DNA from 3 places in the Siminovitchia sp. FSL W7-1587 genome. Region 3 is predicted to be linked to each of the others. Evidence: riboswitches for the same ligand, from Rfam matches in the RefSeq annotation. Region 3 holds a riboswitch; each other region holds the start of a gene.
What was found. Region 3 has a riboswitch for cobalamin ahead of NST31_RS00185 (ribonucleoside-diphosphate reductase subunit alpha). Riboswitches for the same ligand answer to the same signal wherever they lie in the genome.
Positions count from the first base shown of each region.

Region 1: it holds a riboswitch for cobalamin, as region 3 does, so the genes downstream of both, NST31_RS12885 (ABC transporter substrate-binding protein) here and NST31_RS00185 (ribonucleoside-diphosphate reductase subunit alpha) in region 3, are expected to answer to the same signal.
Region 2: it holds a riboswitch for cobalamin, as region 3 does, so the genes downstream of both, NST31_RS07690 (ABC transporter substrate-binding protein) here and NST31_RS00185 (ribonucleoside-diphosphate reductase subunit alpha) in region 3, are expected to answer to the same signal.

Region 1 covers NZ_CP150169.1:2,747,222-2,753,034, reverse strand. The annotation lists gene NST31_RS12895 (4Fe-4S dicluster domain-containing protein) at 1-1,129, opposite strand, end outside; gene NST31_RS12890 (iron chelate uptake ABC transporter family permease subunit) at 1,510-2,571, opposite strand; gene NST31_RS12885 (ABC transporter substrate-binding protein) at 2,534-3,502, opposite strand; cobalamin riboswitch at 3,634-3,842, opposite strand; gene cls (cardiolipin synthase) at 3,951-5,153, shown strand; gene NST31_RS12875 (hypothetical protein) at 5,632-5,781, opposite strand.
Region 2 covers NZ_CP150169.1:1,638,240-1,644,052, forward strand. The annotation lists gene cobD (threonine-phosphate decarboxylase CobD) at 1-383, opposite strand, end outside; gene cbiB (adenosylcobinamide-phosphate synthase CbiB) at 358-1,320, opposite strand; gene NST31_RS07685 (adenosylcobinamide amidohydrolase) at 1,317-2,789, opposite strand; gene NST31_RS07690 (ABC transporter substrate-binding protein) at 2,894-3,862, opposite strand; cobalamin riboswitch at 3,994-4,176, opposite strand; gene NST31_RS07695 (histidine phosphatase family protein) at 4,212-4,841, opposite strand; gene NST31_RS07700 (GNAT family N-acetyltransferase) at 4,907-5,377, opposite strand; gene NST31_RS07705 (L,D-transpeptidase) at 5,583-5,813, opposite strand, start outside.
Region 3 covers NZ_CP150169.1:31,410-37,222, forward strand. The annotation lists gene NST31_RS00175 (ribonucleotide-diphosphate reductase subunit beta) at 1-687, opposite strand, end outside; gene NST31_RS00180 (flavodoxin) at 654-1,106, opposite strand; gene NST31_RS00185 (ribonucleoside-diphosphate reductase subunit alpha) at 1,091-3,370, opposite strand; cobalamin riboswitch at 3,506-3,683, opposite strand; partial or broken gene NST31_RS00190 (ATP-binding cassette domain-containing protein) at 4,487-4,825, shown strand; gene NST31_RS00195 (undecaprenyl-diphosphate phosphatase) at 5,122-5,813, shown strand, end outside.

The DNA.
Region 1 (5,813 bases), 1.8 Mb from region 3:
AGTTCCGGCATGTTGTGCACGCCCACAGCTCCTCTTCTGTAATGATATCCCCGATCATGCTCGGCTGATACTCCAATGCCGCTGCGGCTTCCTCGGCTCCTTCTGTGCTGCCCGCTTTTGCGATTCTGTTTCCAAGCGTATTGGCAAATGCATATGCCGGCACCCAAGGCTGCTTTCTTGTAACAGCTGCCCCGTAATTCGTCAAATGGTCACGCAGCTTAATCATAATATCCATCGGCGACAGCATTTTTCCTGTACCTGTCGCAGGACACATATTTGTACAGCGGCCGCATTCCACACACGCGTATAAGTCAAGAAGCTGAAGATCTGTAAATTCATCAATTTTTCCTACACCGAATGTCTCGGCGGACTCATCCTCAAAATCAATCGGCTTCAACTTCGCGTCGTTGTCAAGCGGCTCCAGGTACACATTAGCCGGACCGGCAATTAAATGGGCGTGCTTCGATTGAGGCACATATACTAAGAAAGCGAGTAATAGAAGCAGATGCACCCACCACGCGACGTAAAACACAACCGCCGCTGCGAACGGGCTCATCCAGCCAAACAGTGCCGCAATGCCTGACGCAACAGGCTCCGTCCATGTAAGATTTTCCCCTTCCCAGATGAGGGCCATTCCGTTCCCCAGAAGGACGGAAGCCATCAGTCCGCCAATAAAAAGCAATACGAGCCCAGCATAAAATCCCCGCTTTAAGCGCACAAGCTTTTCAATGTAACGGCGGTAAAACGCCCAGGCCACCGCCACTAAAATGACAAGCGTGACAAGCTCCTGGAAAAAAGTAAATCCCGGATAAAGAGGGCCAAGCGGAAGATGGGATCCCGGTGCAAGCCCTTTCCAAATAAAATCAATTGCCCCAAATTGCACGAGAATGAAACCATAAAAAAACATCACATGGATAATGCCGCTTTTTTTATCCTTTAAAAGCTTTTTCTGCCCAAACACATACGTCCAAATATTTTTAAGCCTTTCTTTCACATTGCGATCAAACTCTTCTTTTTTTCCCAGTTTAATAAATTGAATCCGTGTTCTTACCACATACACAAACAAGTAAACGCCGTAAGCGGTTACGAATACAAAAGCAAGCCAATTCAGCAATAGCAATCCATCCATAACAGTTGGTGCCCCCTTCTCATCTATTTTTAAAACCGGCACTTTTCCGAATCTTGTTACTACCATTATATAATGAATGAGCATTCAGTCAAGATGGAACCTGCTATGGATTCGAGAAATTCTATTATGATTCATCAAAATTCGTTCATGTAAACGGGTGGTTTACTTTAGGGATGAAAGCCTCTATTGCTGAAAGTTCGCCAACCGTCCTACTCTTCCGGCTAACCCCAAAATGCCCTATCCTTTTTATTTTTTCTCTTTGCTTCTACCTGTAAAAGCGAAGCTTTTTTTAACCCTCGCAATAAACTATTCGGAACCACACGCCCATCCTATGGTTTTCCTTTACACAATAAAGGAAGGCTGCCCAAACCGGACAGCCTTCAGCTTCTTTTCCCTAATTTTCTTCGTATTAAAATGACGGCAAACACCGGGGCCCCGATCAATGCGGTAATCACTCCGATCGGAAGCTCGGCAGGATCGATGATCGTTCTAGCCACAAGATCTGCCAAGATGAGGAAAGACGCTCCCGCCAAAACAGAAAGCGGAAGCAAGTGTTTATGGTCCGGCCCCCAGACAATTCTCACCAGATGGGGAATGACAAGACCCACAAAACCGATCGTTCCCGACACTGCGACAGCCGCCCCTGTCAGGACAGAGCTGGACGCCAAGACGGCCACCTTTCTTGGGCCTACGTTGACGCCAAGATGTTTGGCCCGTTCTTCTCCAAAAGCGATCGCATTCAGTTCACGCGCGTTCCAAAAAAGAATAAGGCTGCCGACCAGTAAAAACGGCAAAATAATTTTCACAAAGCTCCAGCCCCTCATCGAGACGCTTCCCAAAAGCCAGCCGATGATTTGGCGCAGCTCCTCTCCGGATAAAGCAATCATCAACGAGATAAAGGCGCCAAGGAAAGAGCTAAAAATAATCCCCGTCAATATGATCGTTTCCACTTTCATCGTTCTGTCAATGCTGCGCGCAAAAGAAAGTACCAAAATGACGGTAATAAATGCGCAAACAATGCTTAATAGCGGCAGTGTATACATTCCAACCAAAGGCAGGGACAATTGATAAAAAAGTGTAATGACCGCGCCAACTGAAGCGCCCGATGAAACACCGAGCGTATAAGGGTCCGCCAGTGGATTGCGCAACAGCCCTTGAAAAGCAGCTCCGGCAATCGCCAAAGCCGCTCCCACCAGTCCGGCAAGCACGACGCGGGGCAAACGAATATTCATGACAATATTCGTATACATGGGATCAGAGGGAAATTCGATCGGAAGGTAAAAAGCTTCACTGCCAATAATGCGTGCAACATCCAGTATGGGCACCTTTACGGAACCCGTCGAGATACTGACAAGCATTACGGCAATCAACAGCCCGATCGCAATGATATAGGGAAAAAAAGGATTATTCTTTGAAAACATCCGGATAAACAGCCTTTGCAAGCTCCTCTACTCCTTCAGCCAAACGTGGGCCGGATCGGCTCACCAAATCTTCGTTGACCGCAATGACCCGTTCTTCCTTTACCGCGTTCATATCTTGCCAGCCAGTGCGTGCCATTACTGCATCGGTAGCATTTTCCACATAACTATAATTGACGATGATCACATCGGGATTCATCGCAATAATGGCCTCTTCATTCATTTTTGGCCACCCTTCTTCTTCCACAGCGTTTTTCGCGTTAATAATAGCCAGCATTTCATCCATAAAGGTGTTTTTCCCGGCTGCATACATTTCGGGAGGAGGGGAGAGCTCGACAAAAACCGACTTCTTCTCTTCTTCTTGAATCTTCTCTGCTTTTTCCTTGATTTCTTCCAGTTTGGATTTCATTTCTTGTACGACTTCTTCTGCTTCTTTTTCATGTCCCGTGGCTTTCCCAATCATCTCAATCGTTTCATACGTATCACTAAAGCTCTGCGCGTTATGTACAACAAGAACTGTCACACCGCTTTCCTCAAGCTGCTTTAATCCGCCTTCCCATACGTCCATTCCTGATCCATGGGCAAGAACAAGATCCGGTTCGAGAGAAATGATTTTTTCCACATTTAACTCCATTCCGGCAACCTTTTCTTTTTTCGCCGCTTCCTCAGGATAATCGTCGTTCTCATTAACACCCACCACTTCATTGCCTGCACCGATTGCATACACAATTTCCGTATTGCTCGGAATCAGCGAAACGATTCTTTCCGGTTTCTTTTCAATCGTGACTTCTTTGTCCACTCCATCTTTAATCGTTATCGGAAAACCCGTTTCCTTGGCTTCATCCGTCGTCTTAGGTTCCACGCTTTCATTCTTTGGTTCATCTTTGCTTCCGCAGCCAGCCAACAGCCCGGCCACAAGGAAAAGCGCGGCTAATAACATATGTATTCTTTTCACCAAATCCATCCCCATTTCTTTTTAAAAATAAAAAACACCTCCATGCAGAGATGTTCAGGAAAGACACAACCAGTGCCAGATAAAATCATACTTTATTTATCCGAGCTTCATCTCCCCATCCTCGCAGGTTGACTTGTAGAGGTGAAATCGGCAGGTCTCCTGGCTTATGATCATCGCTTCCTGCCCCTTCCCGTACCAAAACACAGTGGGTTATCTCAGGACGCTCCCATTTTACAGTGGCGGGACCGCGTTGGATTTGCACCAACTTCCCTTTTCAGCTTTTTACTGAATGTTCCGAAACAGATTTTCAACAAAAAGCCACCGATTGCCTAAACATATGGAGTTATACAGATATTATACATGAAAAACTTTCGTTTCACAGCTTTTTCCTTTTCCAAAATGGGAATACTAAACGGGCATATATTCATGGACAGGAGGGGGGTTCTCATTGAAGTGGCTTGCCTGCTTTACAGCAATTGTTATCATTTTAGTCTCATTTTGCATGACCGACTATTATATCGGCCGCTTTATTGCCCGAAAAAGAGGCAAACCGCCGCAATCCCCCTTGAGAAAAAGCGACATCACACTGCTTGTCCGGGGAACTGACTTGTTTATCCAGTATTTTGATGACCTCTATAACGCCCGATCAAGCATTCACGTATTATTTTACATAGTAAGAAACGACTCGTTTGGCAAGCTGTTTTTCGACATTTTGATGGACCGTGCAAAAAGTGGTGTCAAAGTCCGGCTGCTGCTCGATTGGTTTGGATCAAGAACGGTGTCCAAACAACTCATCCAAAAAGCCCGGAGGAACGGGGTCGAAGTGCATTATTGCAACACCCCTCGCCTGCCGTTTCTCTTTTTTACCCTCCAACGCCGCAACCACCGGAAAATCACTGTGATTGATGGAAAGATCGGTTATGTGGGGGGCTATAATATTGGAGAAGAGTACATTGACCTTGATTCACTTCTTTCTCCTTGGCGGGACTATCACTTGCGCATTGAAGGAACGGGGACAGCCGATTTACAGAGCGTTTTTTTGCGGGATTGGAAACGAGCGACGGGGGTAACAGATTTCGATGAACAAGCTTTATTCCCTTCGCTCGCTGAAGGGCCTATTACCCATCGCTTTTTCCCAACAGAAGGGGTTGGTGCAGAAGAGGAAATCATCCGCCATATTGAAAAGGCTACTAACAGCATTTTCATTGGCACCCCTTACTTCATTCCACCGAAAAAAGTCATGGCTTCTCTTGAAAAAGCTTTGGAAAACAATGTAAAAGTGACGATTCTTGTACCAAGAATGTCCGACCATCCCATCGTCAAAGAAGCATCATTTCCCTACCTGCGGAAGATACTGGCCAAAGGAGGCACCGTATATCAATACAAAGAAGGATTTTTCCATGCGAAAGTTCTCTTGTTTGATGATGCTGTTTGTGACATCGGCACAGCCAATTTCGACTATCGAAGCTTATTGTTAAATAAGGAAATCAATTGCTTTATATACGACCATGAATTTATTGCCCATGTCAAAAAAATAATTGCCGAAGACATCATGCAATCGACACAATTAAGTCACCGCGACCTTCAAGCGGTGAACATCCGTTTCCGGATAATAGAATGGATTGGAGGTTTGATAAAAGGGTTGTTATAGCGCATAAACTGTTTTTTCCAGGGCCAGCCCTTTATAGTGCCCAAGATGCATTTCCGCTCCACAATGTGTACCAGAAAACATGGGCAGAGCTGTTGGTGCTTTATCATCTTTAAAAACCACACTCACTAACCACGCTTATAGATTTCTAGTGGTATGCCAAATAAATACAGCTGATGCTCTGGTTCATGGATTGGTTCACACTTATGCTTTTCTTCTTTTCTCGGTCTTGGATACCTATTTGGATCGAAAGCTTTGGAGACCCGGTTTTAACGAAAGCTGGAAGCGACCGGTTCGTCATCATGCTCACTTATTGCTTTTGACCGACCTTCTGTTATCGAAAATCTTTATTGCATTCGCAAGACTGTTGGCAAGTCGCATGGATGTTACATTGCCAGTTCATACATTTTTTCACTTGCCAAATAGAACAATAAACCCATGGACTGTATCGGTCATTCCTTCCAGCTTTTCACCCTTTCGTTCAGTAAACGGAAATCTCCTGGGTGTCCTCTAGGGCGCAAATGGCATCCAGCAGCAAGTTTCCTTGATTGATCCGGCAATTCCCTTGTTCGCCAGCGCTACCCGAACCTGAACAGCCTGTTTGGTCTTGGTCATCTATCGGAAGAATCATCCTCCCCCTGATCTTCCGGAGAGGTTTTTTAT
Region 2 (5,813 bases), 1.6 Mb from region 3:
TCACTCAGTTGAAAAAAAGAAACGATGCAGCCATTCGCCCGGCATATTTTTTCATATTCCGTAAACGTTGGCTGAACGATGATAATCTTTTGTTTCGCCAACAGTTGCCCCAATAATGTGAAAAGCTCCGCTCCGCCGTTCCCCAAAAGAACCGCGTCATTCGACAGCCGCTCCTTTGCGGCAATCAATTCAACAAGCCTTTCACCTTTCGGATCAGGATAATCGACGATATGATCCAGCCAGCTCCCCCAATGTTCCTTTATGGCAGGGGGTGGTCCAAATGGATTGAGATTCACACTAAAATCAAGCACATGCCCGGGTTTTAATACATCCAGTGATTCGTATAGATACTTTGGATTAGATCCATGTAAAGGCCAGTTCACATGCGACTCCCCCTATCATCATCAGCAGCAGGAACACCAGGGAAGTCCTTTTCATGATCGTAACCGTCTGCATAATATGGTCGATGTTCAAGTTTTCCAGACCCTCCCCCATTTCCATCCGGTATGATTTTTTTCCCTGATACACATTCACTCCGCCCAAGCGAATACCGAGCAGAGCAGCGACAGCCGCTTCTCCCCAGCCACTGTTTGGACTCGGGTGTTTTTTGGCATCCCGGAGTAATACGGACCATGCGTGGCGATACGTTGTTTTTACCGGCTTCATGACACACATCATCATGATAGCCGTAAGCCTCGCCGGAATCCAATTGAACAGATCGTCCAATTTGGCGGAAGCCCAACCATATTCCCGATAACGCTCGTTTTGATAGCCGACCATGGAATCACATGTATTGACCGCCCGATAAACGAGGGCAAGCGGCGCTCCCCCGATAAGCCCCCAAAAAAGCGGCGCCGTAATTCCATCACTCGTATTTTCAGCAACCGTCTCGACCGTCCCCCTGACGATTTCTGCCTCCGGAAGCCCCAGTGTATCGCGGCCTACAATATAAGACAGTTTTTTCCGGGCTTCCGGGAGGTCTCCGTCCCGTAAAGGCTCGTATACTTCACGAGCGGCTTCACCCAAGCTTTTTTGAGCAATCGTTGTTGATATGATGACTGCTTCAACGAGGATTCCCGCAACAGGATGGATGTGATAACAAAGCGAGACAAGAAAAAATCCCGTAATATAGACCATGCCGATAACAGCCAAGACCATGGCTGTTCCTTTTAACTTCCGATGCGATCCCCGATTCCAGCGGCGGTCTAAGAAAGAAATCATTTTCCCTATCCATTTAACAGGATGAGGCCAATCGGGCGGGTCCCCAATGGCCAAATCAAGCAAAAACGCGAGGGCAATGGCTGTTAAATGGGCGGTCAACGAAGGCCGTTCCTTTGTAAATGATTATGCAACGCTTCTTTTGTACATAGAAAGACACCTTTGCCGACCAGCCGGCCAAGTAGCGTGATCGAACCGCCAAAAGGAAGAAACGGCCCTTCCTGCGTTGCCGCAATTAATATACTATCTGTCGATGTTCCAGTCGCAAGGGTGCCTGTCGAAGAATCGACGACTTGACATTCGTGCAGCGCTTTTACCTTTGCTTCAGTTGCCGTCATAATGCTTTGTATAAAAGCTTCCTCCGTTAACTTACCGTTTACGAATACCCATGTGTTAATGGTTCCGGGGGACACGAGAACCCGGTGTCTTTCACCCAATGATGCATCGACGGCATTCCCGGCACCCGCGGTCACGACAACAAGCACAGACAAACCAGCTTCCTCAAACACCTGGTGGGAAACATCGTGCAGATTCACCGCCGTCATCATCCCGACTGTTTCATTCGGGTCATATCCATGATCTTTTAAATAAAGGATCATCTCTTCCTTAAAATTGTCGCATTGATAGTTTTTGTCCACATGCCGGTTGACAAAAGAGCGGTGCCAGCCCACGCCTGATCCGGTAACCCCCGATGACATCGTCCGCAGCGGGACCGGTGATTCAAATGTAATGGTCTCATTCGATACTTTCAGCATGCTTTCTTTCAGCAATAACGGATTATGCCCACTTGGCCATTGATGCGGAACGAGCATCATTTGTGGTTTCGGCACTTTTGGGTGCGGATATTTTTCAATGTCCGCTTTATAAATACACTGAATTCTTTCTTCTTTTAACACCTCAGCAGGCGCATCGCATATTTGCTTTTTTCCTTCATGCAAAAGCAGCAAGCGGTCACAGTACAGACCAGCCAAGTTCAAATCGTGAAACACGGAAACGACTGTGAGATTCTCTTCTTTTGTCCACTTTTTTAATAGATCGAGCAGTTCTTTTTGGTAGGCCAAATCCAAGTGATTCGTCGGCTCATCTAAAAGAAGAATTTTCGGCTTTTGTGCCAACGCCTGTGCCAAAAAGACGCGCTGTCTTTCCCCGCCCGAGAGCTCTTCCAACGGACTTTCGGCATATTGGAGAATGCCTGTCTGCTCCATCACTTCGTGAATGATCTTTTCATCTGCCTCATCAAAAGAATGAAACAAGCTTTTTTGATGGGCATACCTCCCTAAAGAAACGGTTTCTTTCACTGTGTAATTAAAAGCCAAAGATGACATTTGCGGGAGGACAGCCGTTAACCGGGCAAATTCTTTCGAGGAAAAAGATGAGATGGGACGGCCGGCCAGCCTCATTTCACCCGACTGAAGCGGCATCGTATTGCTCATCATCTTTAAAAGCGTTGTTTTTCCGCTCCCGTTTGGACCGATGATGCCGAAAAACTCCCCTTTTTGTACTTGAAAAGATATATCTTGAACGACAGGCTTACGCCGATAGCCACCCGAAGCTTGAATAACTTCAATCATGGGAATCTCTTCTTTCATGCTTAATATGGTAATGAATCGTGCCTCGTAAGGATGTTTCCTTCTAAAAAATGGCGTTCGGCGAGAATCCCCGCCCTATCCGCCAATTATTGAAATGCATCGGGATACACTGCTTTTGCCAGTTCTTCAACCCCTTCCGCCAGACGGGGACCGGGACGATTGATGAGATCGGAGTGCACATCAAAAACCTGTTTTTCCTTAATGGCCGTAATATCAGTCCAGCCTTCACGCTTTAACACTTGTTCCACCGGATTATCCACATAGTTGCTATATGTAGTAATGATGACATCCGGATTCATCTTGATAACAGCTTCATCATTTACCTTCTGCCAGCCGTCAATTTCTTTAGAGGCGTTTTCTGCATGAATAATCGTGAGGAGTGTATCCATAAACGTATTGTTACCTGCTGTATAGATTTCCGGTTCGGGAGATATTTCCATAAAAACCTTTTTCTTGTCTTCTTCTTTTATCCCCTTGACCTTAGCTTCAACATCGGCGATTTTTTTCCGCATATCCTCTATGACCTTTTCCGCTTCATCCACTGTATTTGTCGCTTTTCCGATTAACTCAATCGACTTATACACATCATCCAAACTTTCCGAGCTGTTGACAACAAGCACCGGAATGTCTGCCGCTTTTAATTGCTCTACAGCTTTTTGATCATTGGAAGGGTCAACCAGCACAAGCTGGGGGTCTAAGGAGAGGATTTTTTCTATATTCAACTCAAGGCCGCCGATTTTTTCCTTCTGGGCCGCTTCTTCTGGATAATTGTCATGGTCGGATACGCCGACAATTTTATCACCCAATCCAAGGGCAAACGCAATTTCAGTGTTGCTTGGGAGGGCGGATACAATTCTTTCGGGTTCCTTTTCAATCGTTATCTCTTCTCCGTTACCGTCCGTTAATGTGACTGGAAAAGCCGCCTGTTCCGATTGTTTCGTTTGTTGTTCGGATGGTTGATCTGTTTTTCCACTTTTTTCAGCAGCCTGATTACAACCGGTCAACAGGCTGAACAGCATGAAAATGGATAGTAATAAAATGTGGAATTTTTTCAATGTTTCTCCCCCTGTAAATTGTTTTTTTTCTCAATAAAAAAACATCTCTTCGCAAGAGATGTGTGCAGTTTGGAACAGCCATCCAATATTAGATGGCGATTCCACCAGTACACCTCCCTATCCTCGTAGGTTCATGGCGTGAAGAATCAGGCAGGTCTCCTGGCTTATGGTCATCGTGATCGCTGTTCCTTCCCATGCAATGAAACACAGTGGATACTCAGCTCACTCCCATTCACAGTGGCGGGACCGCGTTGGATTTTCACCAACTTCCCTATTAAGTCTTTTCATAAGACACCCCATTCTTTCCATATGAAATTGTCAACTTGACTTTAGTATACATGATCGTCTCTTATTGTACAGTTGGATTTTTCAATGAAAGATGGCTCAAATCCCCTTCCGAGAGAATTTCAATTTGGCTGCCGGCTCTTTTTAAAGCCGTTACACTCGTTCCTTCGATATAAGGAGTTTTCCAAAGCTGGTCCATGTCAAGCTGGCGGAAAATAAGCTGCACCATTTTCACGACAACACCATGGGTAATGATACAAACATGGCCAGATTCATAGGTGGATAGCAATTCTTTGACTAACGCCTCGACTCTATCTTTTACTTCGTAAAAGTTTTCCCCAGACGTATGAACATATTTACTTGGTTGATGCCAGTAATGATGATATTGCTCAGGATAAAGCTCCTTAATTTCTTCCATTGTCTTTCCTTCCAGATCTCCAAGATCCATCTCCATCAGTCGCCCATCAACGGTATAGGAAGAAAAGCTTTCTCCATGAATCAACTCCAGCGTCCTCACGGCACGCTTGCTCGGACTCGTGTAAACCGCTTGCCAATCTATCTCTTTGAACTTTTCTCCAAGCAGTCGCGCATCTTCCACTCCTTTTTCAGTTAAACCGGAATCCCTCCGGCCTTGAACTTTTCCCGCAACATTCCATTCTGTCTGCGCATGTCTTATAAAATATAAATACAGCATAAGTACCCTCTTTCTATACGGTGATTCGTTTTCATTTTTCGTATCATACTGAAATGTAATGATAGTTATAGCGCCTTAACAAACAACACTCTATCTTGTTCAACACCATCATAATCACTATGTACATCAATGCCATCCACCTGTTTATCTCCTTTTTCAATGACAAAACCCATTTTCGTATGGTAAGCGATAGAGCTTTGATTCACTGGAGATGTGACACAGCGAACTGTTTTAACCGCTTTTTTCTTTACATGATCAAAGAAGGTTTGATAAAGTTTGCGCCCGATACCGTGTTGGCGGTAATGGGGATGTATGCCAACAAAATGGATATAGGCTTCTTTCTTGCGTGATTGCGATAATAATCCAATCAGAAACCCGATTATTTCCCCCTTTTCTTCAATGATATAACTAGTGTCTTGAAAATGATCAAAGAATAGTTTGGGCAGCATATCCGTCATCGTACGACCATTCCACCACTCATTTAACACAGAAATAATGATCTTGTAATCTGAAGATTTCACGTTTCTTATATTCATTATCCTGCTCCTCTTTTTTAGGTATAAAAACAGCCCTATCCAAAGGGACAAAGCTTCGCAACTTTTTTGAAACAGACAATTTTATTGTAAATGACTCCTAAATACCGCATCTTACTTTTAAAACGGCATTTCGAGTAGTCTCTTTTTAAGAATAGCCCACTCCTTGCAAAAAGAAAATATCCTGCGGCAAAAAAAAATCCGGCCCCTACCTATGAATCACAACCCGCGTCCCAATCGGAATTCGGCGGGCAAGATCCAGCACATCACGATTATGCATTCTAATACAGCCATGTGAAACGTTTTTGCCAATGGAAGAAGGGTTATTTGTCCCATGAATTCCGTAATGGGGCTTTGATAACCCGATCCACATAACACCAAAAGGACCTCCGGGATTCCGCTGTTTGTTGATGACCGCAAAGTTTCCGTATGGTGTTGG
Region 3 (5,813 bases):
ATCGCCCATAAAGCGGCCGTGCTGAAGTTCATCCCGGTTGATGTAAGAAATCATCGTTGATGTTCCCACCATTTTTTGATGTCTGGCAAGGTTGTAAAAGAATGCAAACCCGGAATAGAAAAACAAACCTTCGAGTAATGATGAATAAACGATCGCTTTTAATACGGTCTGAATGGAAGGAGCATGGGCAAATTCATTATAAACGTCCATAATCCGTTCGTTTCTTTTTAGCAATACTTCATCTTTTCTGCCAGTTTCAAAAGATTCATTTTGCTTATCAAGTGTTGTAACAGAAGAAAGGACATACGCATAGCTGTGATTGTGTTCACTTTCCTGGTCCGCAATAGTAGCCATAATGGATTTGACGGATGGATCAGTGGAAAAATGGGAAATTCTCGCCGCCAAGTCCGTTTGTGGGCCGTCCAATGTTGCGAGCAGGCCGATAATTTTTAAAAACGCCTCCTGTTCAGGCTTTGAAAGAGTGGGAAACTGTTTGGCATCTTGCGTCATGTCCACCTCGCTGGCCCGCCAAAACAATGAGCGGATTTGCTCGCGGTAATCGTAAAAATAAGGATAAGCAAGATCATTCCAATTTAATATTCCGCTCGCTTTCCCGCCAAAAAGGGCAGTAGATTTATTCGGGTTGACAGGGTTTAATATGGCTGCTTTTTGTAAAAGTTCAGGCAATGTTTGATAACTCCTTCCGTCCAGTTGTTGACATGTTTTTCCTGCGAGCCTCTTGGGCTTTGTTCTATTTTCAAGGGGGCGATCGGCGAACAGTAAAACTTCGCCAGCTTGTCTGCTGCTTTGCAAAATAAATCATCGCCCCCAAACTGGGTGTCTCCTGTTCCAAATACGTATACGTTCGGCGGTTTCCACCCCAGTTCATATACAAAATCTTTTACAATGCCGGGGGTGGCGCCCTTTCCCCAAGTAAAAGATCCAAGAACCACGGCATGAAACCCGGAGGGGTCCGGGATTGGACCTTTTCCAATCCGGTACATCGTTGTTTCCATCCCCTCGCTATTCAATCGGGTTTGGATCAATTTTGCGGTTTCTTCCGTGTTTCCGCTGTAGGTGGCGTAACAAATCAAGACTCGCACCATACACATTCCTCAATATCGGATGCCGTTGAACGGACATAATAAGTCGTTTTGAGCCCCGAATCCCAAGCTTGCAAATGCAGGTCTAGCATGATTTGCGCCTTGATATTGTTCGGAACATACAAATTAAATGAAATAGACTGGTCGATATGCCGTTGCCGTGCGGCATTTTGCTGAATGGACCACCGCTGGTCTACGATGTAAGCGGATTTTCGGTATATGTTGTACGTATGATGGGTTAAATCTGGTGCCACAACAGGCAATTTGTAATCCTTTTTTTCTTCAAAGTAAAAAGGCTTGAAAATGGGATCGATGCTGGCTGTTGAGCCTGCAATAACGGATGTGCTGGAGTTGGGTGCAACTGCCATTAAATACCCGTTTCTTATCCCGGCGGTTTGAACTGCTTCCATGACCTCTTTCCACTCGTCTGATCTGTCACCGGCCAGATAGCCCCGTTTCTGAAAATAAGTTCCTGTTTCCCAATCACTGCCTTGGAACAGAGGGTAGGGCCCTTTTTCTTTTGCCAGCTCGACACTCGCGCGAATGGCCAGCAAGGCGATTTTTTCATATAATTGGTCTGCAAGCTCCACGGCCGTTTTTGATTCCCACTCAATGCCGTTTAAGGCCAATAAATGATGCCAGCCAAATGTTCCCAGTCCGATAGCCCGATATTTTTGATTGGTGATGACAGCCTGTTTAACGTCAATGGTGTTTAAATCAATGACATTATCCAACATTCGGATTTGGATGGGGATCAATCGTTCCAGTACATCGTGCGGGCCATCTATTTTTTGAACCGCTTTGGCCAAATTAATGGATGAAAGATTGCAAACGACAAAATCACCAGGTTTTTTATAAGTAATGATCGTGTCTCCATCTATTGTTTCATCAAATTGCACAGTGGGGGACATGTTTTGCATAATTTCGGTACATAAATTACTTGAATAAATCATTCCCGCATGCTTGTTCGGATTCATGCGATTCACTTCATCCCTGTAAAACATGAACGGTGTTCCTGTTTCCAACTGGGATTTCATGATTCTAATCATGATTTGAATTGCCGGAACCCGCGTTTTAGTCAAAGTCTCGTTTTGAATACATGCTTCATATTTTTCTCTGAAAGTGCCCGCGCCTTTTTCTTCGTCATAAAAGTCTTCCAGCGAAAAGCCCATGACTTGTCTCACTTCATGCGGGTCAAACAAATACCAGTCACCGCGTCGTTCCACTTGCTCCATAAAGAGATCGGGAATACATACACCCGTAAAAATATCATGCGCCCGCTGACGGTCGTCGCCATTGTTCAGTTTTAAATCGAGAAAAGAAAGAATATCCGCATGCCACACATCAAGATAAACAGCAACAGCGCCTTTTCTCCTTCCGAGCTGATCAACACTAACTGCTGTATTGTTCAACTGTTTAATCCAGGGAAGAACCCCGGATGACGCGTGTTTGAATCCTTTTATGGAGCTTCCACGGCTTCTGACTTTCCCCATATAGACCCCGATGCCTCCGCCGTCTTTGGAAAGCCTGGCAACATCTGTGTTGCTGTTGTAAATGCCGATCAGCGAATCTTCCACCGTGTCGATGAAGCAGCTCGAAAGTTGGCCATGCGCAAGTCCGGCATTGGCAAGAGTAGGAGTGGCGACTGTCATGTACAAGTTCGACAACGCCCAATAACTTTCCTGAATCCACTCTTTTCTTTTTTCCTTTGCCTCATCCTGCATTAAATGCATGGCGATGATCATCCAGCGTTCTTGCGGCAATTCATAAACATTTTTTTCATGATCCGTTGCCAGGTAACGCGTCGCCAATGTATGAAGTCCTATGTAATCAAATAACAAGTCACGCTCCGGATCAATGATTTGTTCCAGCTCCCGAATCTCTTTTTCACTGTATTTTTCAAGTAAACGAGTCGAGTAAATTCCGAAATCAGTTAATTGCTTGATTAATTGATAGAAATCCCCGTATTTTTGTTTTTTGTCATAGGAGCGGTTGATACTGGCCTGTTTGTACAAGTTTGCGAGGTAGATTTTTGCGGCAGTGTATGTCCAATCCGGGTTGGCTTCATCCGTATTTTCCAAAGCGGCTTGAATGAGAAGGCCCGTTATATGATCTTTATGATATTCATTTTTAGATTCTATCACCCGGACAACCTTATCGATGTATGCGGGACAGTTTAAGTCCGCGACCCTTTCTATAAAACGCGATAATCTCTTTCGATCAAATGGCTGCTTTTGAGATTCTTTTTCAGCAATAATGGTTGTCATTTTCTCACCTTTTCTTCATTTTTTAAAAATAGAAAAACCCGCTCCGGGAAGAGAGCGGATCAAACGATAGGAGAAAAAAGCGCACGAAAAATGACGGTTTCCACTATCGTTTCATCTTCTCAATCCCCGAAGAATTGAAACTGTGACAAAAAAGGCAGGTCTCCTGACTTATGCATCGTCCTACTTGGTCACCTTCCCGTTTAAAAAACAGTGGTATTGCCGTTCGTACGCATTTACAGTTGCGGGGACAGTTCCGGCTTTTCACCGGATTCCCTTTTAAGCCCTTTTGGGCGCCTTCTTTGTTGTGTCACTATATATTGTGTTTTATTTGATTGTTACACCTAAATATTGTATCTACTAAAATATAACATGGCCAAAACCAATTGACAAGCAAAATATCGTTTTCCGGTTGAATAAACGAAATGCAACATTCAAACATGAAAAACGGAGACAAACTGTATGTGATAAAGTCGGCGAGAACACAAACAATCGTACCACAAACAAACACGCCTTTAAACATCTGGCCGCTTTTGGGAAATATCTGCCCTTCCTAACGGAGGAAAACACAAGACGCGTTTCTCCTTGAGCGCGGCGTTGTTAAGGCTATTTTCCCAAGACAGCCATTGAAATATGAAGAAAAACCGAAGCATATAGCTTGAACATGGTAAAGTGATCGAATTCATCAAGCTTGCCGAGAAAAAGAGCCTGTAAGTCAATGGTAACCTGATGCTATTTGTTATAGCGTTTTTTTATGTATACAACAATGCTAAAAACGAATGGGTCGGCCGCAAAAACATTTGGATCACACTCCGACTTATTCCGATACGGTGGTGAAAAAATGAATTTCTTTTACCAATATTTTTAGTTTATTAAGATTGATGGGGAAAACCAGCGGTTGCCGAAAAGACAGGGTTCGAATTTTTGCTCGTGATCATTATAGTAACAACAATCATAGCCGGGAACAGGAACGACATTCCTCTAACGAATTTGAGAATCTGACACGCCACACGCATGTGACATGTTTGTCACATGCTTTTATCATTTGTTCGTCGAATCGAAGGAAAAAGATATCCAATCCTTTTATGATCAATATATCAAGTAAAGGATTGAACATAATTGAGTATTCTTGAAGCGCAAAAAATTTATAAAAGTTACGGAAATAAATTTAACAGGCAGGAAGTTTTAAAAGGAATAGATATTCAAGTGGAAAAAGGAGATTTTGTCAGTATCTTGGGCGCGTAAGGCTCGGGAAAAACGACATTGCTTAACGCCCTTTCTTCCATTGACAAAGTGAGTGAGGGGACGATCAAAATTGATGGAAAAGACATCGTCGGCATGAAGGAAAAGCAACTTGCCGAATTCCGCAAGCATCACCTCGGCTTCATTTACCAGGAATATAATTTGCTGGATACGTTAACTGTCAAAGAAAATATCTTGCTGCCTTTGTCCATCAGTAGGGCTCCTACTGAATGTTAGTTGAACCAATCGGGCATTTAGGTGCCGTTTTCTCCCACTTAAACCTTTTGTATCAACTCATCAAGTCTTGAAGTGGGAGTCTTACGGCACCTTATATGCGGGATAAAGTTGCTTTGGAAGTATCCCGCGTTTGACTTCTCTCCTTAAACAGCGGCTTATGGTCTTGAGTAAAATGGCAATTTAACAACATTACTGTTTTTCATTTTATTTGCCAAATATAATTGAAAAGCAAACGTAAAAAAGGTATTCTAGTAAATCGGGGATGGTGAGATGTGATGGAAATAAATATAATGGAAACTATTAAATATATCGTGCTGGGGTTGATTCAGGGAATTACCGAGCCAATCCCGATTTCATCCAGCGGGCATTTGGTGCTTGCCCAGCACTTTTTAGGAATTTCCACAAAAAAGTTGACATTTGAATTGCTTGTAAATGCAGGTTCTTTGATTGCCGTTTTAATTATATATCGTAACGATATTATTCGTCTTGCGACGAACGGCTTTTCTTACATATTGCATCGAAACGAAGAGGCGAGGGATGATTTTCGCTTCATTGTCTATTTAATAATCGCCACGATTCCGGCCGGAGTCATCGGTGTTCTGTTCAATGACATGATTTCGGAAACGCTAAAAGGAGTACATATTACTGCCGTTACCTTGCTCATAACGGGTGTAGCGTTGTTTTTAATCCGAAATTTAAAAGGAAGAAAACAGGATGGAGATCTGACGCTCAAGGACGCTATTGTGGTCGGCTTTGCACAGGTGGTAGCTTTAATACCGGGAATCAGCCGCTCAGGAGCGACGATTGTCGGTGCGATGGGCATGGGCATGAGACCTGAGACAGCACTGCGCTTTTCATTTTTACTGTACATACCGGTCAGTGTGGGCGGAACGATCCTAAGCATTTCCGACATGGTGAACGACCCTGACTTAACAACATTGTTTATCCCGTATATAAGTGCTTTTGT